One region of the Pseudomonas sp. SMN11 genome, then DNA from elsewhere that is predicted to be linked to it. Evidence: riboswitches for the same ligand, from Rfam matches in the RefSeq annotation. Region 1 holds a riboswitch; each other region holds the start of a gene.
The links. Region 1 has a riboswitch for cobalamin ahead of cobW (cobalamin biosynthesis protein CobW). Riboswitches for the same ligand answer to the same signal wherever they lie in the genome.
Positions count from the first base shown of each region.

Region 1 (4,928 bases):
TGGGGCGTTCCGGGCTGGACAGGGCAAACCCTGTGGTGTTGATCAACACCTCCGCGCCCACTTCGTCCAGCCAAGCCTCGACCTGCTCCAGGCAGGCACTTTCCTTGAGGCTGGCTACTGCGATGGGCAACGGGTTGAGGCCCGCCGCCTGCAAGCGCTCGCAGAACACGTCGATAAAGGCGGTGTTGGCGGCCTGCAGGTGTGAACGATAGAACAGCAATGGCGCCACCGGGTGTTCGGGGTTCCACTGGCTGTACCAGTCCTCGAGCAGCGCGCCAGGTTTGCGCGGGTGATACACCGAAGTCCGCGGCAAAGGCTGCGGTTCGTCCCAACGGTAATCGCGCCCCAGCCACTGGTTGGCCAAGCATTTGAACAGGTTGACGGCGTTGCTCTTGCCGCCCTGGCGCAGGTAGTGCCAGAGGCGTTCGGCCGGCTCGCCGGTGACGGTTCCGAGGCCGGTCAGCTCCGGGTCCGGGCGGTCATCGCCGGGGACCAGAATCAGCTGCACGCCCCGTGCTGCCAGCTCGACCAACTGTTCGACGCCATAGCGCCAGTAACCGACGCCGCCATGCAGCGACACCAGAATCACCTTGGCATGGCGCAGTACCTCGTCGACATACAGGTCGACCGAGGCATGGTTCTGCACCTGCATCGGGTTGGCCAGGCGCAGGCTGGGGAAATCGTCCGGCAGTTGCTCGGCGGTTTCGGCGAGCAACGCCAAGTGCGAGTCGCCGCTGCAGAGGATCACCAGGTCGGCGGGTGTCTGGCCGAGGTCGGCGATGCTGTCGTCCGGCACGAAGCCGCCGGGCTGGGTCCGCAGCAGGTGCATGGGTCAGGCGCCCAGGGCCTGGCGCAGGCGCGCTTCCAGTTGTGCGGCATCGAGGTCCTGGCCAATCAGCACCAGGCGGGTAATGCGTGGCTCGTCGGCGCGCCAGGCACGGTCGAAGTGCTTGTCAAAACGGGTACCCACGCCCTGCACCAGCAGGCGCATCGGTTTGCCGGGGATGGCCGCGAAACCTTTGGCGCGCAGGATGCCGAACTCCACCACCAGCTGGGTCAGTGCATCGAGCAGCAGGCTTTCGTCGGCTTCGGGCAGGTCGATGGAGATCGAGTCGAAAGCGTCATGGTCGTGATCGTCGTGATCATCGCCGTCATGGTGGGAATCGTGATGGGTGCGACGGCCATCGATGTGCGCTTCGGACTCCGCGCCCAAGCCCAGCAGTACTTCCAGCGGTAGCCGGCCGCTGCTGGCCTCGATCACTTTGACCGCCGGTGGCAGCTCCCCGGCCACTTCGGCACGGACCTTGGCCAGGCCTTCGGCGTCGATCAGGTCGGCCTTGTTCAGGACCACCAGGTCGGCGCTGGCCAGTTGGTCGGCGAACAGTTCGTGCAGCGGCGATTCATGGTCCAGGTTGGGGTCCAGCTTGCGCTGCGCGTCGACCTGGTCTGGATAGGCGGCGAAGGTGCCAGCGGCCACGGCCGGGCTGTCGACCACGGTGATCACCGCATCAACAGTGCAGGCGTTGCGGATTTCCGGCCACTGGAAGGCTTGCACCAGGGGCTTGGGCAATGCCAGGCCGCTGGTTTCGATGAGGATGTGATCGAGGTCGCCGCGGCGTGCGACCAGTTCGCGCATCACCGGGAAGAACTCCTCCTGGACGGTGCAGCACAGGCAGCCGTTGGCCAGTTCATAGACGCGGCCGCTGGCTTCTTCCTCGGTGCAACCGATGCTGCATTGCTTGAGGATTTCGCCGTCGATGCCAAGCTCGCCGAATTCGTTGACGATGACCGCGATGCGGCGGCCCTGGGCATTGTCGAGCATGTGGCGGAGCAAGGTGGTCTTGCCCGAGCCGAGGAAGCCGGTAACGATGGTGACGGGGAGCTTGGCCAGTGTTTTCATGTCGCGTTGCCCTTGGCAGGTTGGCGCGGGCACACGGGACGAAAGCCGCAGGCCAGGCCGGCCGGGCTTGTTCGCCACCGGATCACCCCGCCCGGTTGAAAGTCGAATTCGGCTCGAGGCAGGTCTCCTGGCTTGCACCGTTCCAGTTCTTTACAGGCAAGAAGCTGGCGGGATGACGCCTTCCCGCGCGCGGCGCAGTGGCTGTGTCGATCCGTTGTCGGTGCTTACAGTTGCGGGGGCAGCCGCGGCTTGTACCGCGTTCCCGTCTTAGCTTCGGCAGGGCCGAAGAACCTCGAAGACGCAAGGCTACGCGGGGGGTGGCGGGTGGTCAACTGGTGCCCGCCGAAAACCTCGCGGCGCCTGTCCGATCGAGCGCCGCCCGCGCGGCGCTCGATCTCATGGACGCTGCAAGACTACCGGCGATCACCTGCCAGCCCTCACACAATCACAAACCAAGCATCCATTGAAAGGAACCGGTGGCACACGCCAATGCCTGATGTTGTGCCAATTTTCAGCTTATCTATATTTTGCATCCCAGCTGCCCCTTCGAAACGGAGCCGGCATGAAAAAAAGCCCGCTAAGCCAACGCAAGGACGATCACCTGGATATCGTGCTGACCGCCGCCGCCACCGCGCACGGCGTAGACCCCGGCTGGTCGGCACTGCGCTTCGAGCACTGCGCATTGCCCGAAATGGCCCTGGACGACGTCGACCTGAGCACCGAGCTGTTCGGCTGTGCCCTGCGTGCCCCACTGCTGATCAGTTCCATGACCGGTGGCGCCGAACGCGCACGCTTCATTAACCAGCACCTCGCCGAAGCCGCCCAGGCGCTGGGCATAGCCATGGGCGTCGGCTCGCAACGAGTAAGCCTGCGTAGCGACCAGGACCAAGGCCTGACCGACGAACTCCGACGCCTGGCACCGGATGTGCCGCTACTGGCCAACCTCGGCGCCGCCCAGCTGCGAGAGGCCGACGGCTTGGACCTGGCGCGCCGCGCAATCGACACCCTGCAGGCCAATGCCCTGATCATCCACCTGAACCCCCTGCAGGAAGCCGTACAGCCTGAAGGCGACCGTGACTGGCGCGGCGTACTCAAACGCATCGAAGCTCTGACTTCCCAACTGCCGACGCCGGTGATCGCCAAGGAAGTCGGCGCAGGCGTTTCAGCCAGCGTGGCGCGCATGCTGTGTGACGCGGGCGTAGCCATGGTCGATGTCGCCGGAGCCGGCGGCACCAGCTGGGCAGCGGTGGAAGCCGAGCGCGCCGGCAGCGCCGCCGAACGCGAGGTCGCCCTGGCGTTTGCCGACTGGGGCATCCCGACCGCGCAGTGCCTGCTGGCGGTGCGCCGCGCCGTGCCGGAAATCGGCCTGATCGCCTCCGGCGGCGTGGCCAACGGCGTCGATGCTGCCAAGGCCATTCGCCTCGGTGCCGACCTGGTTGGCCAGGCAGCCCATGTACTGAGTGCGGCGATGATCTCCACCCAGGCCGTGGTGGAACATTTCGAGATTCTTCTGCGCCAGTTGCGTATCGCCTGCTTCTGTACCGGGTCGCGCAACCTTGCGCAACTGCGCCGGGCGCGCTTGCTGCCGAGCAACCTGACACCGCCATGAGGCATGCGGCTGTGGCATGATCAGCGGCTCCCTTCCTGCGGGCCCCTGTGCATGCTGATCGACGAAGAACTGACCCTGAAAAAGCTCGAGACCTTCCTCGCCTTCATGCGCAGCGGCAACCTCGGCCGCGCCGCCGCCGAGCTGTCCACCAGCGCAGTCAGCGTGCACCGCGCCATCCACTCCCTGGAAAGCGCCCTGCGCTGCCCGCTGTTCAAACATGAAGGCCGCCAGCTGATACCGCTGGAAAGTGCCTACGTGCTGGAAAAGAAAGCCCGCCAACTGATCCAGGACGCCGAGCAAATGGTGCGCCAGACCCGCGAGGCCGCCGGTTTCTATGCCGAACGCTTCCGCCTTGGCGCGCTGTATTCGCTGACGGTAAAGACCGTGCCGAAGCTGGTGATGGGCCTGAAGCTGCGGCGCAGCGAACTGAACATTGACCTGACCCTGGGCTCGAACGTCGACCTGCTGCAACGCCTGAAAAACCATGAGCTGGAAGCGATTTTGGTGTCACTGGACGAAAGCGTGGCGGACCCGGCCTGCGAGCAACTGCCGCTGTTCTCCGACGACATCTTCCTCGCTGTGCCGACCGACTCGCCCTTTGCCGAGCAGCAGGAGGTCGACCTGGCGGACCTCGCCGACTCCACATTCATCACCCTGACCCAGGGCTTCGCCACCCACCGCGACGGTGCGCGAGTGTTCCAGCAGGCCGGGTTCGAGCCGAAGGTGGCGATGCAGGTGAACGACATCTTCACCTTGCTGAGCATGGTCAGTTCGGGTGTTGGGTTCGCGCTGCTACCGGGGAGGATCGCAGCGGTGTACGAGAACCGCGTGAAGCTGATACCGCTGCAGGCGCGGTATCGGTTGCAGCAGCATATCGGGGTGGTCTTTTTGAAGGCTCGGGAGCGGGAGCCGAATTTGCTGGCTTTGTTGGCTGAATGCAGGATGTACAGCCGGGAGAATTGAGCTGGCCTTCTGGGGCTGCTGTGCAGCCCTTTCGCGACACAAGGCCGCTCCTACAGGCGATCGCGTTCCCTTGTAGGAGCGGCCTTGTGTCGCGAAAGGGCCGCACAGCGGCCCCAGGATTTCAGCCCACCAACCCTCTGACACAGAAGTACAGAATCGAAGGCCCCATCAGACACCCCAACCCGGTATGGAAGGTCGCAGTCAGCGCCCCATAGGGCACCAATCGCCGATCGGTAGCCGCCAGCCCGGCAGTCACACCTGACACCGTCCCCGCCAACCCACCAAACACCATCGCCGAACGCGGATTGTCCAACGCCAGCAACCGCGCCGAAACCGGCGTGAACACCATCACCAGGATCGCCTTGATCAACCCGGTGGCAATCGACAGCGCCACCACATCCGAACTCGCCCCCAACGCAGCCCCGGTCACTGGCCCGACGATATAGGTCACCGCCC
Region 1 covers NZ_JBKGGW010000026.1:53,058-57,985, forward strand. Annotated here, with positions in the region: gene cobN (cobaltochelatase subunit CobN) at 1-829, opposite strand, end outside; gene cobW (cobalamin biosynthesis protein CobW) at 833-1,900, opposite strand; cobalamin riboswitch at 2,001-2,211, opposite strand; gene fni (type 2 isopentenyl-diphosphate Delta-isomerase) at 2,463-3,509, shown strand; gene ACLEJU_RS19980 (LysR family transcriptional regulator) at 3,561-4,472, shown strand; gene madM (malonate transporter subunit MadM) at 4,594-4,928, opposite strand, start outside.

Region 2 (4,928 bases), on a different contig from region 1:
TGCGACTGCGCCGAATCTGCCTGGGCGAACGGGGCGAGGATTGCCAGAGGCAAGGCGAGTACAGCGGCGGGGCGCAACAACATGCGGCAACTTCCTGTCATTCAAGGGGCGCGAAAACGCAGGATGCGCGCGCCGTCGAAAGGGTCGGTGAGGTAGTGGGCGTGCACACCGAAGGTGCTCAGCAGGCGCTCCGGGGTGAGCACCTCCAGCGGCTTGCCGAGGGCCACGAGGTGGCCTTTGTCGAGCACCGCCACGCGGTCGCAGGTCAGCGCCTGGTTGAGGTCGTGTAGGGCCACCAAGGTGGTCACCGGCAGTGCCTGCACCTGTTGCAGCAGGCTCAGCTGGTGCTGGATATCGAGGTGGTTGGTTGGCTCGTCGAGCAGCAGCACCTGCGGGCGCTGGGCCAGGGCGCGGGCGATGTGCACGCGCTGGCGCTCGCCGCCGGACAGCGAGCTCCAGACGCGTTCACGCAGGTGCGTGGCGTCGAGGTCGGCCAGGGCCTGCTCGACGATGGCACGGTCCTCCCGGGAAAACGGTGCCAGCGCCGACAGCCAGGGCGTGCGCCCCAGGGCGACGGCATCGAACACGCTGATTGCATCGAGGGTGTCGGCCTGCTGTTCGACCAGCGCCAGCGCCTGGGCGACCCGCCGTCGCGGCAGGCGCGCCAGGGGTTCGCCGAGCAACTGCACACTGCCGGTGCCCGGCGTGCGCAGCCCGGCCAGCAACTTGAGCAGGGACGACTTGCCCGAGCCGTTGGGGCCGACGATGCCCAGGGTTTCACCGGCCACCACGTTGAGGTCGATGTTGCACAGCACGGTGTTGCCCGACAGTTGCAGGCCCAGCCCCCGGCAGGCGAGTGGCGCGACGTGCACGGCATTCATGACGGTCATGGGCGCCCCCGGCGGCTGACCAGAATCAGCGCGAACACCGGCGCGCCGATCAGGGCGGTGACCACGCCGACCGGAATCACCTGGCCAGTTATCAGCGTGCGCGAAAGCACATCGGCGGCAATCAGGAATAGCGCGCCGCCCAGGGCGCTGGCCGGCAGCAGGCGGCCATGGCCGGGGCCGAGCAGCAGGCGCAGGGCGTGGGGGATGACCAGGCCGACGAAACCGATGGCACCGACGATCGACACCATCACGGCCGTTACCAGTGCCGCGCAACTGATCAGCAGCAACTGCGTGCGGCGCACGGCGATGCCCAGCGAGGCCGCCGAGTCGGCGCCGAAGGTGAAGGCATCCAGCGCCCGGCGGTGCCACAGGCACATCGCCAGCCCGAACAGCGCCACCGGCAACGCCATCCACACTGACGGCCAGCGCACGCCGCTGAGGTTCCCCAGCAACCAGAACAGGATGCCGCGCGCCTGCTCGGCGGTGGCCGACTTGGTGATGAGGAAGGCGGTGAGGGCCGTGAACAGCTGCGAGCCGGCGATGCCGGCGAGGATCACCTGGGCGTTGTTGCGGCTCGGCCCGGCCGCACGGGCCAGCACCAGTACCAGGGCAAAGGCCGCGAGGGCACCGATGAAGGCGCCGCCGGACATGCTCAGGGCGACACTGCCCAGGCCCACCAGGCCGACCAGCACAGCACCGGTCGAAGCGCCGGCGGACAGCCCGAGCAGGTAGGGCTCGGCCAATGGGTTACGCAGCAGCGCCTGCAGGATCACCCCGCAGGTCGCCAGCCCTGCACCGCAAGCCGCGGCGACCAGTGAGCGGGTCAGGCGGTAGTTCCAGACGATGCCGGCATCGATCGGGTCGACCGGGTAACCGGCCTGCCACAGGTGGTTGGCCAGCACCTGGCAGACCACGTTTGGTGACAGGTTGGTCTCGCCGATGGCGGTGCCGGCCAGCACGGCTGCGAGCAGGGCCAGAACGGCCAGGGCACTGAAGGGCAGGGCTTTCATCACTGCGCCGCTTTACCGCTGGCAAAGGCCGTAGACAAGGTTTGCAAACCACGGAACAGGCGGATGCCGGCCTGCATGGCGTCGGCGTCGAGGATGATGATGCGGTTGTTCTTTACCGCGTCCATGTTCTTCGTGACCGGGTCGCTGCGCAGGAATTCGAGCTTCTTCTGGTAGTCGTCTGCAGGGAAGCGGCGGCGGTCCATGCGCGCGATGATCAGCCAGGTCGGGTTGGCCTTGGCCAGGGTTTCCCAGCCCACGGTCGGCCATTCCTCGGTCGATTCGACCACGTTGCGCACGCCCAGGGTGCGCAGCATGAAGTCGGCCACGCCCTGGCGGCCGGCGACGTAGGGGTCGATGTCGAGGTCGGCGCTGGAGAACCAGAACAGTGCCGAAGTCTGCGACAGGTCCTTGCCTGCCAGCTGCTGCTTCGCGCTATCCAGGCGTGCCTTGAGGTCGCTGTTCAGCGCCGCGCCACGGTCCTGCACGTCGAAGATCTCGGCCAGCTGGCTGACACTCTTGTAGATGCTCTGGACCTGGAACGCCTGCAGGCGGGTGCCGTCGGCGCCGACCAGGTTGTCCTTGCCTTCGCAGTCCGAGGGCAGCAGGTAGGTTGGAATGTTCAGCTCGCTGAACTGTTCACGGGTAGCGACCGCGCCCTGGGCGCCGACCATCCACTCGAACTGCACCGCCACCAGTTGCGGGCGCTTGCCGAGCACGGCCTCAAAGCTGGGTTCGTTGTCGGCCAGGCGCGGCACCTTGTCGTTCAGTGCCTTGTATTCCGGGAGTACGTTGTTGAACCACAACGACGTGCCGGCCAGCTTGTCGCCCAGGCCCAGGGCGTAGAGCACTTCGGTGCCGGCCTGGCCGATGGTGACCGCGCGCTCGGGCGCCTGGGTGAAGGTCTGCGGCGCGCCGCAGTTGTCGAGCGTCAGCGGGTAGTGGGTGGCGGCGGCCTGAGCCAGGCCGGTGAGGCTCAGGCCGGCGAGCAGGGCGGTGATACGGGGCAGCATGCTGGGCGATCTCCTGTCGGACAGTTCTGGTGAGGAACGCACGGACAGGCATCGCCGAGCCCCTGCACGCACAGGGGCAACACGGATGGCCATCCCGGACACCCCGCCGGTTGGTGAATATTTGCCGGCAGGTCTCCTGACTGGTGCGTCCTCGCCCGGCTCCAGCCTTCCCGGATCATGATCCAGTGGCATCAATGGAGCAGGCTCGGCACCTACAGTTGCGGGGGCAGTTCCGATCGGCACGCCTGGTTGGGCGGGCCTGGGATTCCCTATTAATTCCGTGGTGGAAACCGGCGGCCGGCATGGTAGACCATCCGGCCGCCGGGTGAAACGCATAATCAGAAGTACTTCAGCCAGCTGATGTCGCGCCGGCGCGCCTTGAGTCGGGCAAACCAGCGCACTGGAACGTACAGCGCCGCCGCCAATAGCAGCGCGGCCAGCCACACCGCGCCGATGCCGTCGAAACCGAAGTAGTCGCCGTGGTTGAGGCCCAGCAGCGCCACGCAGGCCAGGTACAGCAGCTTGAGCACGTACAGGTGCAGCAGGTAGAAGAACATCGGCGCTGCGCCGAACACCGCCAGGGCGCTGATCCAGCGGGCCAGTCCGGCGCGCTCGAAGGCGCGCAACAACAGCAGGCCGCAACCCAGGGTCAGGGCCAGGAACAGCAGCGAGGGTGGGTACTTGGTGATGTTGAAGAAGCTCATCAGGGTCTGGGTGACGGTCGGGTAGCCGCTCCACGGCGCCTCGCCGTAGCCGTTGTAGATGCGCAGCACCATGAAGCCGAGCAGGGCGATGATGCCGGCCATCAGCAGGCGGTGCTGGCGCTCGCCGGCGTCGCTGCCACGGGCGAACCACGGGCCGAGGCCGTAGCCCAAGGCGATCACGCCGATCCACGGCAGCACCGGGTAGGAGGTGCGCAGGCGCAGGTTCTCCGAGACCTCCAGCCAGCCACGGTCGTGCAAGATCGCCCACGGCACATGCAGGGCCGATTCCACGCCGAAGTGCAGGCCATCGAGCAGGTTGTGCCCGGCGATGATCAGCGCGCCCAGGGCGAGCAGGGCAGGACGCGGCAGCCACACCAGCAGCGACAGGGCGATCATGCTGACGCCGATGGCCCAGATCACCTGCATGTAGACCACGCTCGGCGGCAGCTGGAAGGTCCAGGCGAAGTTGACCAGGGTGAACTCCAGCACCACCAGGAACAGCCCGCGCTTGAACAGGAACGCCGACACATCGCTGCGGCCCTGGTATTTCTCGCCATACAGCCAGGCCGACAGGCCGGTGAGCAGGACGAACACTGGGGCGCACAGGTGGGCCAGGGTGCGGCTGGCGAACAGCGATGGGTCGGTGGTGTCGATGGTCATCGGGTCGCTGACCTGGCGGTGCAGGAAGAAAGTTTCACGCACGTGGTCGAGCAGCATGAACAGGATCACCAGGCCACGCAGGGCATCGATGCTCTGCAGGCGCTGGGTGAGCTGGGTTGGGAGGGCTGAGGCGCTGGTCATGGAAAGAAGTCGCAGGCAGGAATGAATGTCAAATGAAACGTTATCTTATAACTATTTAATTCGCTTCTCCTAGAGATTTTTGTGTTGCCTGTGCTGGCCTTTTCGCGGGTAAACCCGCTCCCACAGGTCCACCACCCTTTTCAAGTGAGTAGAAATCCTGTGGGAGCGGGCTTGCCCGCGAAGAGGCCGGGACAGGCGGTTCAAGTCAGAAGGTGTAATCCACGGTAGCGAAGTACGACCGCGGCGCGCCCATCAACCACTGCTCGCCACTGAACATCGACGCCACATATTCCCGGTCGAACAGGTTGTTCACCTGCAACCCCAGGCGCACATCCGGCAGCACCTGCCAGCCAATGTTGGCATCGATCACGGTATACCCCGGCGCACTCTGGCTATTGGCCGTGTCGGCGTAACGCTCATCCACATACCGCGCGCCAATCCCGGCCTCCACCTGCTGGCCGAAGCCCTTGCTCAGCCATAGGTTGGCCGTGCGCCGCGGCACATTGGCCGGGC
Region 2 covers NZ_JBKGGW010000003.1:20,213-25,140, reverse strand. Annotated here, with positions in the region: gene ACLEJU_RS04175 (OprD family porin) at 1-83, opposite strand, end outside; gene ACLEJU_RS04170 (ABC transporter ATP-binding protein) at 102-890, opposite strand; gene ACLEJU_RS04165 (FecCD family ABC transporter permease) at 887-1,900, opposite strand; gene ACLEJU_RS04160 (ABC transporter substrate-binding protein) at 1,900-2,910, opposite strand; cobalamin riboswitch at 3,020-3,220, opposite strand; gene ACLEJU_RS04155 (DUF1624 domain-containing protein) at 3,249-4,415, opposite strand; gene ACLEJU_RS04150 (TonB-dependent receptor) at 4,621-4,928, opposite strand, start outside.
Region 2: another riboswitch for cobalamin. It lies ahead of ACLEJU_RS04160 (ABC transporter substrate-binding protein); the one in region 1 lies ahead of cobW (cobalamin biosynthesis protein CobW).

Region 3 (4,928 bases), on a different contig from region 1:
CGGCTGCCATCGCGATACTCGACCACTTCCAGCACCTCGTCAGACGTCACGGCGCTGGGTGCGGTCAGCCGATAACCATGGCTGATGGACTTTTGCGTGGTCTGCGGCGACAGCGCCTGCCACTTTGGCAATACGCAGGCGGCGTAGTCCTGCGGGGATTTCGAGGTCAGCTTACTGGCGGTAGGCTTGCCTGGGTTTGCGCAAGCGGCAAGGTTTGCTGCGAGCGCGGCACATAACAGGATACGAAAGGTTGGCATTTGCAATTAACCAGACAGGAACGTGCGCCATTCTAGCCGGGTTCGCGCCGAAGGAGTAATCCACCAAGGTCGTGAACCGGCTTGATTGCCATTGGCGCAATACTTCCGTCGAATGGGCAAGACGGCACCATCCCTTAGAATGACCCCGCTGATGGATCAGCACCCATCGCAAAAAGCCCGCTCTCATGTGCGGGCTTTTTGCTCTTGCAGATCAACGATTCAGGCTTTTTTACACAACAATGCAGCATCGAGCAGTCTGCCATGGTCATACCAGGCGTCGCGCTGGTAAGCCGTGAACTGACGCTCGGTTCCCGTGCCGCGCAGTTCTACCAAACCAGCGGCCTGGGTAGGGTCAGTACTTTCGACGTACAGTTTTACCGAGTTGTCGCCATCGACCTCATAGGTTTTCACATTGCCTTGAAGTTCGCCTTTGACGCACCCCAGATAAGCGGGCGTGCTTCTATCGGTAGTACCGGACGTATAATCATGGCCATCCCGCACATCCCGATTCTGTGCACACCCGGCCATCAACAGCGTGGCGAAAGTGGTTGATAGTATTGCGCATGCGACCGATCTTGAGCTCTTCACGCGACACGCTCCTGCTGCCCCATCGATAACTGACGAAAGAGTGGCCAAGCCGAACGCCTTTTTTTAGTTCTCGTGTGCCCATGTTACTGCGCAAAGTGCACCGCACAATAGGCTTGTTTGCTATATGGGCAATGGCCCATGATCGGCAACTTTTCGGCTTTCGGATTATTTCTTTAGCCGAGCGGAACGATTTCAATCAGCCATGATTCTCATGCGTATCGACCAGGCGCAACGTTCAGGAGGGGCCCATGGTGTGGTGGATGGAAATACTCGCCCAGTTCGTGATCTCCACAGGACTTGCCGTGTTCAGCATCTTTGTGTTCTGGGCCTACACGCTGGCGTTCGGCAGGGCCTACAGCAAACTGCTGTCAGCCGCGTTGGCGCTGGCCCTTCTGGGCATCGCCGCCTTTCCCCATGGGACCAGCTTCGCCATCAGCCAGCAGGCGCTGCTGGGGGCTGGCAGCGAATTCCTGTTGCTGGTCGCAGACGCATTGGGGGTGATCAGCGCCGTGATGATTGCATCGTTCTTTTTCAGTCCTGGGCGAATGCTCGAAGAATCATGACGGCAGCCAGGCTATCCGCCCAGCCCTTGGCCGGTGAGCGAACAGCCGTCTGCTTCAATACTGTCAGCGTGGGCCGCCACCGTGCCCGCCGCCCATCATGCCCGGGCCGCCATGCCCCCCACCATGCCCGCCACCGCCACCTGGCGGCATGAACATCCAGCAACCTGCCAGCGTGGATAACAATGCAGCCACCACGGCGGCACGCAATACATGCTTCAACTTCATTACAGCGCTCCAAAAGGCGAAAAGCGGTGCCCTGCCTTATGTAAGGCAGGGCAGCGCTGCCAGTGTAAATTCCAAACCGGCCAGCCCGGGCGAGCTTTTACATAACTTTACTATTGCGTGGCACAGGCCTGGTCGCAAGCGCAAGGCATGAAGTCAATGCTGCCTTGCGTCAGTAGCGACGATAGTCCTGGTGCCCCCCACGATCTCCATCGTAGTAATGCCGATGGTGGTGATCTCCGTCGTGCCAGTAAGGCCAGCAGCCACTGAGCAACAACAACCCTGACAACACGACAACCCATGCAGTCTTGCGTTTCATGTGCGTACCTCCGGCCAGGCGAAGCGAGGCCTTGCTTACGTTGGACTGCGCAAAAAAGGGAGGTTCGGGCCGGTCGCCAGCCGCTGATCGTGTTTCATCTGTATTTGACGCCACCCTCGCCGCGTGCTCTCCTTACGCCTTGCGTCAGGTGCCCCCATCGGGGGTGAAACGGGAAATCGGTGCGTCGCAGGCCCTTGCCAGGGCCGGGCTAACCCGGTGCTGCCCCCGCAACGGTAAGCGAGCGAAGCGTCCAGACCACTGTGCCACGCAGTCCGGCATGGGAAGGTGATGCTTTTCAAGGAGCCCTGCTCCTCCTCGCAAGCCCGGAGACCGGCCTGGCGTTCATGAACACCCCGCGGTGGGCGGGCGTTGTCGCATTCCCTCGGGCGCCCCGTGCCCCGGGGCTGCCGCGCTTGTCCCCATTGCCCCATTGCCTACAAAAAGCAAAAAGCAGAGGATCGCGTCATGCCCATCTCCAGCGCCAAACACAGCATCACTACCCCCGTCACCCTCAGCCAGCGTGTGGTCATCGCCGTAGGTGCCAGCTTGCTCGGCCTGTGCCTGGTCTACTTTGCCGGGTTCTCGCATATCGAAGCCGTGCACAACGCCGCGCACGACACCCGCCACAGCGCCGCCTTCCCTTGCCACTGAGGCTGTCATGATCAAGCGTATCGCCCGCACTGCCGGGTTCAGCGGCCTGCTCGCCGCTCTGTTGCTGACCCTGCTGCAAAGCTTCTGGGTCGCACCGCTGATTCTCGAGGCGGAAACCTATGAATCGGCCGCACCCGTGGCCGAGCAACACAGCCACGGCGAAGAGGCAAGCGCAGGCCACACCCACAGCGAGGAAGCCTGGTCGCCAGAAGATGGCTGGCAGCGCATCCTGTCGACCACCGGCGGCAATCTGGTGGTCGCCGTCGGCTTCGCCCTGATCCTTGCCGCCCTGTACAGCCTGCGTGAGCCGGGCCGTACCAGCACGGGCGCGCTGTGGGGTCTGGCCGGTTTTGCCGTGTTCTGCCTGGCCCCAACCCTGGGCTTGCCGCCGGAGCTGCCAGGCACTGCCGCCGCCGACCTCGGTCAGCGCCAGAGCTGGTGGGTCGGCACCGCAGCCGCGACCGCACTGGGCCTGGCCCTGCTGGTGTTTGCACGCCATGGCCTGCTCAAGGCACTGGGCGCCGTCTTGCTGGTGGTGCCGCACGTGATTGGCGCTCCGCAGCCGGAAGTCCACGAAAGCCTGGCTCCGGAAGCCTTGGAGGCTCAGTTCAAAATCGCCTCCTGGCTGACCAACGCAGCTTTCTGGGTCGCCCTGGGCCTGCTCAGCGCCTGGTTGTATCGCCGCTCCAGCCACGCCTGATGGCCATCGACCAGCCATTGCCGGCACTGTACGCTGGCTTCGGCTGCCGCCGGGGTTGCCCGGTGGACGTCCTCGAGGTATTGCTGCATGAAGTGCTGCAGCGTCACGGCCTGACCGCCACAGCACTTCGTGGCTTTGCCAGCATCGCGGGCAAGGCCGACGAGCCAGGTTTGCAACAACTCGCCGCACGCTACGCCCTGCCGTTGGTGGTTTTCACTGCCGAGCAGCTGCGGGCGTACGAACCCCTGCTCAGCCACCGCTCCGCAGTCGCCTATGCCTACTGCGGCTGCTGGGGCGTGGCCGAGAGCACGGCACTGGCCCTGGCTAGCCTCAGTCACGTCGGCCCCGCACTCAGGGTGGCCCGCCAGGTGCGCGGCCCCGCTACCCTGGCACTGGCCTGTGCCGGATAATCGCTTCTTTCATCAATTCAAGGATCCGCCATGACGGTCTATTTCATCGGCGCCGGCCCCGGCGACCCAGAACTGATCACGGTCAAGGGCCAACGCTTGATCCGTCAGTGCCCGGTGATCATCTATGCCGGTTCGCTGGTACCCGCAGCGGTGCTCGAAGGGCATCAGGCCGAGACGGTCATCAACAGTGCCGAACTGCATCTCGAGCAAATCATCGACGCCATCCGCGCCGCACATGCCAATGGCCAGGACGTGGCCCGGGTGCACAGTGGCGACCCCAGCCTGTATGGCGCCATCGGCGAGCAGATCCGCCACCTGCGCGAACTGGGCATCGATTACCAGATCATCCCCGGCGTCACCGCCACCGCCGCCAGCGCGGCGCTGCTCGGCTGCGAACTGACCCTGCCGCAAGTGGCGCAGACGGTCATCCTCACCCGCTACGGCGACAGCTCACCGATGCCCGCAGGCGAGCAACTTGGCGACCTGGCCCGACACGGCAGTACCTTGGCCATTCACCTGGGGGTGAAGCACCTGCCACGTATCGTCGAAGAACTGCTACCCCACTACGGCCCCGACTGCCCGATCGCGGTAATTCATCGTGCTACCTGGCCAGACCAGGACTGGGTGCGCGGCACCCTGGCAGATATCATCGAACAGGTTGCCAGCAAGGGTTTCCGGCGCACTGCCCTGATCCTCGTCGGCCATGTACTCGGCGATGCGCCATTCAGCGAGTCGGCGCTGTACCGCGCCGGCCACGCCCACCTGTACCGCCCCGGCGACTAGCATTGCCAAGCTGACGAGGGGCGGAGCAGACTGCGCATTCCACCAGACCGGAGGGTTACCCATGCTGGAGCTGCGCCCTAACTGTGAATGCTGCGATGCCGACCTGCCGGGCGACAGCCCTGACGCCCTGATCTGCTCGTTCGAATGCACCTTCTGCCGTAACTGTGCTGACCAACGCTTGCAGGGACTTTGCCCGAATTGCGGCGGCCAGTTGCTGGCCCGCCCGACGCGGGTGGGCCAGGCGTTGAGCAACAACCCCGCCTCGACCCAACGGGTCCTCAAGCCTCATCCGACCTGCGCCTGACCCTCCGCCAGCACAGGCACCGCCACTTCTGGCGATGCTTGTGACGGTCGCCGTGTAGGAAATTTCTACAATACCGACTCGCTTGTTCAACACATCTATACTCGCCATTACCATGGATCCGGAATGGTCGT
Region 3 covers NZ_JBKGGW010000005.1:45,987-50,914, forward strand. Annotated here, with positions in the region: gene ACLEJU_RS07125 (hypothetical protein) at 1-257, opposite strand, end outside; gene ACLEJU_RS07130 (hypothetical protein) at 477-845, opposite strand; gene ACLEJU_RS07135 (hypothetical protein) at 1,094-1,408, shown strand; gene ACLEJU_RS07140 (hypothetical protein) at 1,472-1,633, opposite strand; cobalamin riboswitch at 2,079-2,302, shown strand; gene ACLEJU_RS07145 (CbtB domain-containing protein) at 2,415-2,600, shown strand; gene ACLEJU_RS07150 (CbtA family protein) at 2,608-3,300, shown strand; gene ACLEJU_RS07155 (cobalamin biosynthesis protein) at 3,318-3,710, shown strand; gene cobM (precorrin-4 C(11)-methyltransferase) at 3,741-4,493, shown strand; gene ACLEJU_RS07165 (DUF1272 domain-containing protein) at 4,555-4,797, shown strand.
Region 3: another riboswitch for cobalamin. It lies ahead of ACLEJU_RS07145 (CbtB domain-containing protein); the one in region 1 lies ahead of cobW (cobalamin biosynthesis protein CobW).

Region 4 (4,928 bases), on a different contig from region 1:
CTGACCCGCCAGCTGGGCGACCACTCCAGCTTTCTGGCCCCGGTCAACAGCTTCCTGTACCTGTTTTCCAAGCACCCCGCCAAGCCCTACCTGCCGGTCGAGGCGTTCCCAGAGCTGAAGCCGCTCATGGAGCACTGGCAGGAGATTCGTGCCGAAGGCCAGCAGCTGCTGCACGTGGGCGAGATCAAGAAGTCCGACAATTATGACGACGTCGGTTTCAATTCGTTCTTCAAGACCGGCTGGAAGCGCTTCTACCTGAAGTGGTACGGCGAAAGCCACCCGTCGGCCATGACCCTGTGCCCACGTACCACCGAGCTGCTGCAAGGCATCGGCACGGTCAAGGCGGCGATGTTCGCCACCCTGCCACCGGGTGCCAAACTGGTCCGCCACCGTGACCCGTATGCCGGTTCGTACCGCTTCCACCTCGGCCTGGACACGCCGAACGATGACGGTTGCTACATCGACGTGGACGGCGAGAAGTATTCCTGGCGCGATGGCGAGGGCGTGGTCTTCGACGAGACCTACATCCACTACGCCGCCAACACCACCGAGCACAACCGCATCATCCTGTTCTGCGACATCGAACGCCCGCTGAAGTACCGCTGGGCCACCGCGTTCAACCGCTGGTTCAGCCGCAACGTCATGGCCGCCGCCGCCGCGCCGAACGACGCCGGCGACAAGACCGGCGGCATCAACCGCCTGTTCACCCGCATCTACAAGATCCGCGAGCGTGGCAAGGCGCTGAAGAAACGCAACCGCATGCGCTACTACCTGGAAAAGTGGCTGGTGGTCGCCGCTCTGGTGCTGGTGTTCGTCTACATCTGACCGGCACGTTGGCAATTGCAGAAACGGCCTTGTTTGGCCGTTTCAAAGCCGGCCAGCACTAAAGTACAAGTCTGACTTCCCGCGCTTCGACTAGCATCAAAGCTCCACTCGCAACCTTACCAAGGTGAAGACGATGAGCATGATGGACTGGGACGCCTACCGTAAGCAGTTGATGGCCGGCATCGGCGATCTCAAGCAACTGTCCCCCGACACCGTGGCCGGCTACATGACCGCCAGCGGCGCGGGTGCCAAGACCAACCACCTGGACGCCAAGACCCGCGAGCTGATCTCCCTGGCCGTGGCTGTCACCACCCGCTGCGACGGCTGCATCGCTGTACACTCACAGCAAGCCGTCAAGCATGGCGCCACCCGTGAGGAGATCGCCGAGGCACTGGGTGTGGCCGTGGCGATGAATGCCGGGGCCGCGCTGGTCTACTCGGCCCGTGCCATGGATGCGGTGGGCAAGGCCAACGGCTGAAGCCCGACGGCGTCGCCGCCCTTGCGCGACGGCGCCGCGCCACCCAGACTTGGCGGCCTAGCCACTGCAGGAACCGCCATGATCCACATCCGCCCCATGACGCCCGACGACTTCGAGCGTTTCTGGCCGACCTTCCAGGCCATCGTCCAGGCCCGCGAAACCTACGCCTTCGACCCCGAACTGGACGTCGAGCAGGCACGCCAGCTGTGGTTGCAACTGCCGCTGCACACCCTGGTGGCCGAAGCCGATGGCGAACTGCTCGGCTCCTACTACCTCAAGGCCAACGCCGCCGGCCCTGGCGCCCATGTCGGCAACTGCGGCTACATGGTCTGCGACGCCGCCCGTGGCCGTGGTGTGGCCCGGCTGATGTGCGAGCACTCGCAGAAGCTGGCGCGCCAGGAAGGCTTTCTGGCGTTGAAGTTCAATTCGGTCGTGGCGAGCAACGAAGTGGCGGTGGCGCTATGGACCAAGCTCGGCTTCGAGACCGTTGGCCGCCTGCCCAAAGCCTATCGCCATGCTCGCCTGGGGTTGGTCGACTGCCTGGTGATGTACAAGTGGCTGGCCGATGAGCCGGTGGTGGAGAAGCCGCCCCTGCTGATCGGGCGCAAGAACATCGAAGCACGGGTGTCGCGCCGCCGCGGGCGTTAGCCAGTGAGGCCCCTTTCGCGGCGGTTCGACGCGAAGAGGCCGGTGCAGTCAACAGGTCAACCTCAGAACGCCAGCCCCACCTTGAAGCCGAACTCGTCACGCTTGAGCTTGGTGTTGTCGGCCACCGGGGAATCCTCGTCCAGCTTGTACTCGGTGCGGGTGTAGTAAACGCCCGCCTGCACCGGCATTCCGCCCTGCTGGTTCATCAGCAGCGTGACCTCGGCATAGGGATTGGTGCGGTCCTTCATGTCCACGCTGTCGCTACCAAAGTCATCGACCTTCAAGCGTGCGCGACCGTCGATGGTATGGCGCGCGCCCACTTCCACGCGCAACGTCGATGCGTCGAACTGATGGTTGTAGCCCAACGCCGCCTTGGCGAACGGTGACTTGTAGGTGAGCCGGGTATCGAGGTCGTTGATCTCTGGCTCGAACCGGGTCCAGCTGTAGCCACCGCCAACGATCACGTCGACGAAGTTGCGCGCATCCAGTGCCGCACGCCAGCCAAGGTCGAGGTCGGCCTGGGCCTCCTTGAGCTTGTTGTCGTTCTTCTTGCCGTACGTGGCTTCAGCACCGATCTGGTAGATGAACCCGGACTCGGCGGTCAGCTTGTTGCCGAACGTGGCAAAGACCCCGCCCTGGCCCATGTGCTCCTTGTCGGAGTCACTGCCGCCTTCGAACTTGAATTTATCGTACGCACCGAGCAGGCCGACGCTGAACAATGGGTCGGTATTGGGCGCTGCGGTGGCCACAAACGAGCTACCAAGCAGAGCGAGCAAGCAGGAGTGACGCAGCAGGTTGCGAGCGAACATCGGTACAGTCTCCATGACAGTAAGACGAGTGATTGACGAACGGTTCGAGGCAGGGGGGGGTTGGAAAAGTTCGAAGAAATGTCAGAAAAAACGCACAAGCCTGTGATTAATCGAGACTTATTGGAGCGCAGATTTGACGTACCCACGCTTCGATGGTCAGATGCGCGCCAGTTTCAGGTGTCCTGCGCCGCCGTGCGCAGGGTGAAACGGGAAGCCGGTGCGTCGTGATTCACGACAAGTCCGGCGCTGCCCCCGCAACGGTAAGCGAGCGATGCCTTCGACACACCACTGTGCGCCAGCATGGGAAGGTGAAGGCCTCACGCCCCTCGCAAGCCCGGAGACCGGCCTGAAGCCTCACTTGGCAACCCGCGGTGGGCGGGCGCAGGCCGGTATCCGCGTGCGCCCCTGCATGCGTGGTGTGCCTTTGCGTGTTTTCCACCGGGATCCATTCATTCCTGCAGCAGTGGAACGACATGTCCCGATTCATCAAGCTTCACCCCCTGGCGGCCTGCCTGGCCGTCACGCTGCCAGCCCTGGCCGAAGAACCCGTGCTGAACCTCCCCTCCACGGCCATCACCGATAGCCGTGACCCGCAACACGTCGACCTGGCCACGCCGACCGAGGCCGGTTCACGGCTGAACCTCACTGCCCTGGAAACCCCGGCCAGCACCAGCAGCATCACTGCCGAACAGATCGAGCAGCGCAACAACCTCACCGTGCAGGACGCCGTGACCCGCTCGCCCGGCATCACCTTCATCGGCAACCCGGGCGATGGCGGCACTGGCCTGTCGGCGCGCGGCTTCACTGGCCATGGCTCGGTGATGACCCTGTTCGACGGCGCGCGCCTGTACACCGGGGCCGGCACCCAGACCTTCCCGGTCGACCCGTGGATGGTCGAGCAGATCGACGTCATTCGCGGCCCGGCTTCGGTGCTGTATGGCGAAGGCGCGACCGGCGCGGTGATCAACGTGATCCCGAAAAAGCCGTTCGCTGGCGACATCCACAACCGCTTGCGCCTGGGCTACGGTTCCTGGGACCGCCAGCAACTGGGCCTGGACAGCGGCGGCAGCCTCAGCGAACGTCTGAGCTATCGCCTGACCCTTAACCAGCAGGCTGGCAACGGCTGGGTCGACCGCACCGACTCGCGCAGCCTGGCACTCAGTGCCGCGCTGCGCTTCGATGCCAGCGACGACCTGAGTTTCACCCTCGCCCACGAGCGCGGCGACGCCCAGCCCGCCAACTACTACGGCAAGCCGCTGATCGACGGCCATTACCGCAGCAGCCTGCGCAAGAAGAACTACAACGTTCAGAACGACGAGCAGCGCTACCACGACGAGTGGACCCGCTTCACCACCGACTGGACGATCAACGACCAGCTCAGCGCCAGCAACCAGCTGTACTACATCAAGAGCCGCCGCCACTGGCGCAATGCCGAGAACTACAGCTGGGACGCCGATCGCGCGCTGCTGGAGCGCCAGAGCTACCTGGAGATCAAGCACAATCAGGAGCAGATCGGCGACCGTCAGACCTTCAGCTTCGACCACAGCCTGTTCGGCCTGGCCAGCAAGACGCTGGTCGGTGTCGAGTACAACAAGGTGCGTTTCAACGTCGACAGCAACCGGCCGTACAACGACGTGGGCGGCGACTACATCGACCCTTGGCAGCCGACCCCGGGCTGGTTCCACAGCGACTCGCCAACCCGCCCGCAGACGCTGTCCACCACCCACACCTTCGCCCTGTTCGCCGAGAACCGCCTGCAGCTCACCGAGCGCCTGTCGCTGGTGACCGGCGTGCGCCGCGACCAGAACCACATCGACCGCGACAACCTGGTCGACGGCAGCCGCAGCGACCGCGGCCTGGAGGGCGGCAACTGGCGCGCCGGGCTGGTGTTCGCAGTCAACGACAATCTGTCGCTCTACGGCCAGTACTCCACCAGCGAGGACGGCGTGGACAACCTGGTCAGCCTCAGCCCGTCGCAGATGCACTACGACCTGACCGAAGCGAAGCAGACCGAGCTGGGCCTCAAGCAGCGCTTCTGGGAGGGCCGTGGGGAGTGGACGCTGGCGGCGTTCCATATCGTCAAGAAGAAGCTGCTGGTGGATGACCCGATCACCCACGAGGCGCAGCAGGCCGGGCAACAAACCTCCGATGGCCTGGAGGCGTCGCTG
Region 4 covers NZ_JBKGGW010000003.1:15,170-20,097, forward strand. Annotated here, with positions in the region: gene lpxO (lipid A hydroxylase LpxO) at 1-825, shown strand, start outside; gene ACLEJU_RS04135 (carboxymuconolactone decarboxylase family protein) at 959-1,303, shown strand; gene ACLEJU_RS04140 (N-acetyltransferase family protein) at 1,382-1,951, shown strand; gene ACLEJU_RS04145 (outer membrane beta-barrel protein) at 2,014-2,760, opposite strand; cobalamin riboswitch at 2,919-3,124, shown strand; gene ACLEJU_RS04150 (TonB-dependent receptor) at 3,234-4,928, shown strand, end outside.
Region 4: another riboswitch for cobalamin. It lies ahead of ACLEJU_RS04150 (TonB-dependent receptor); the one in region 1 lies ahead of cobW (cobalamin biosynthesis protein CobW).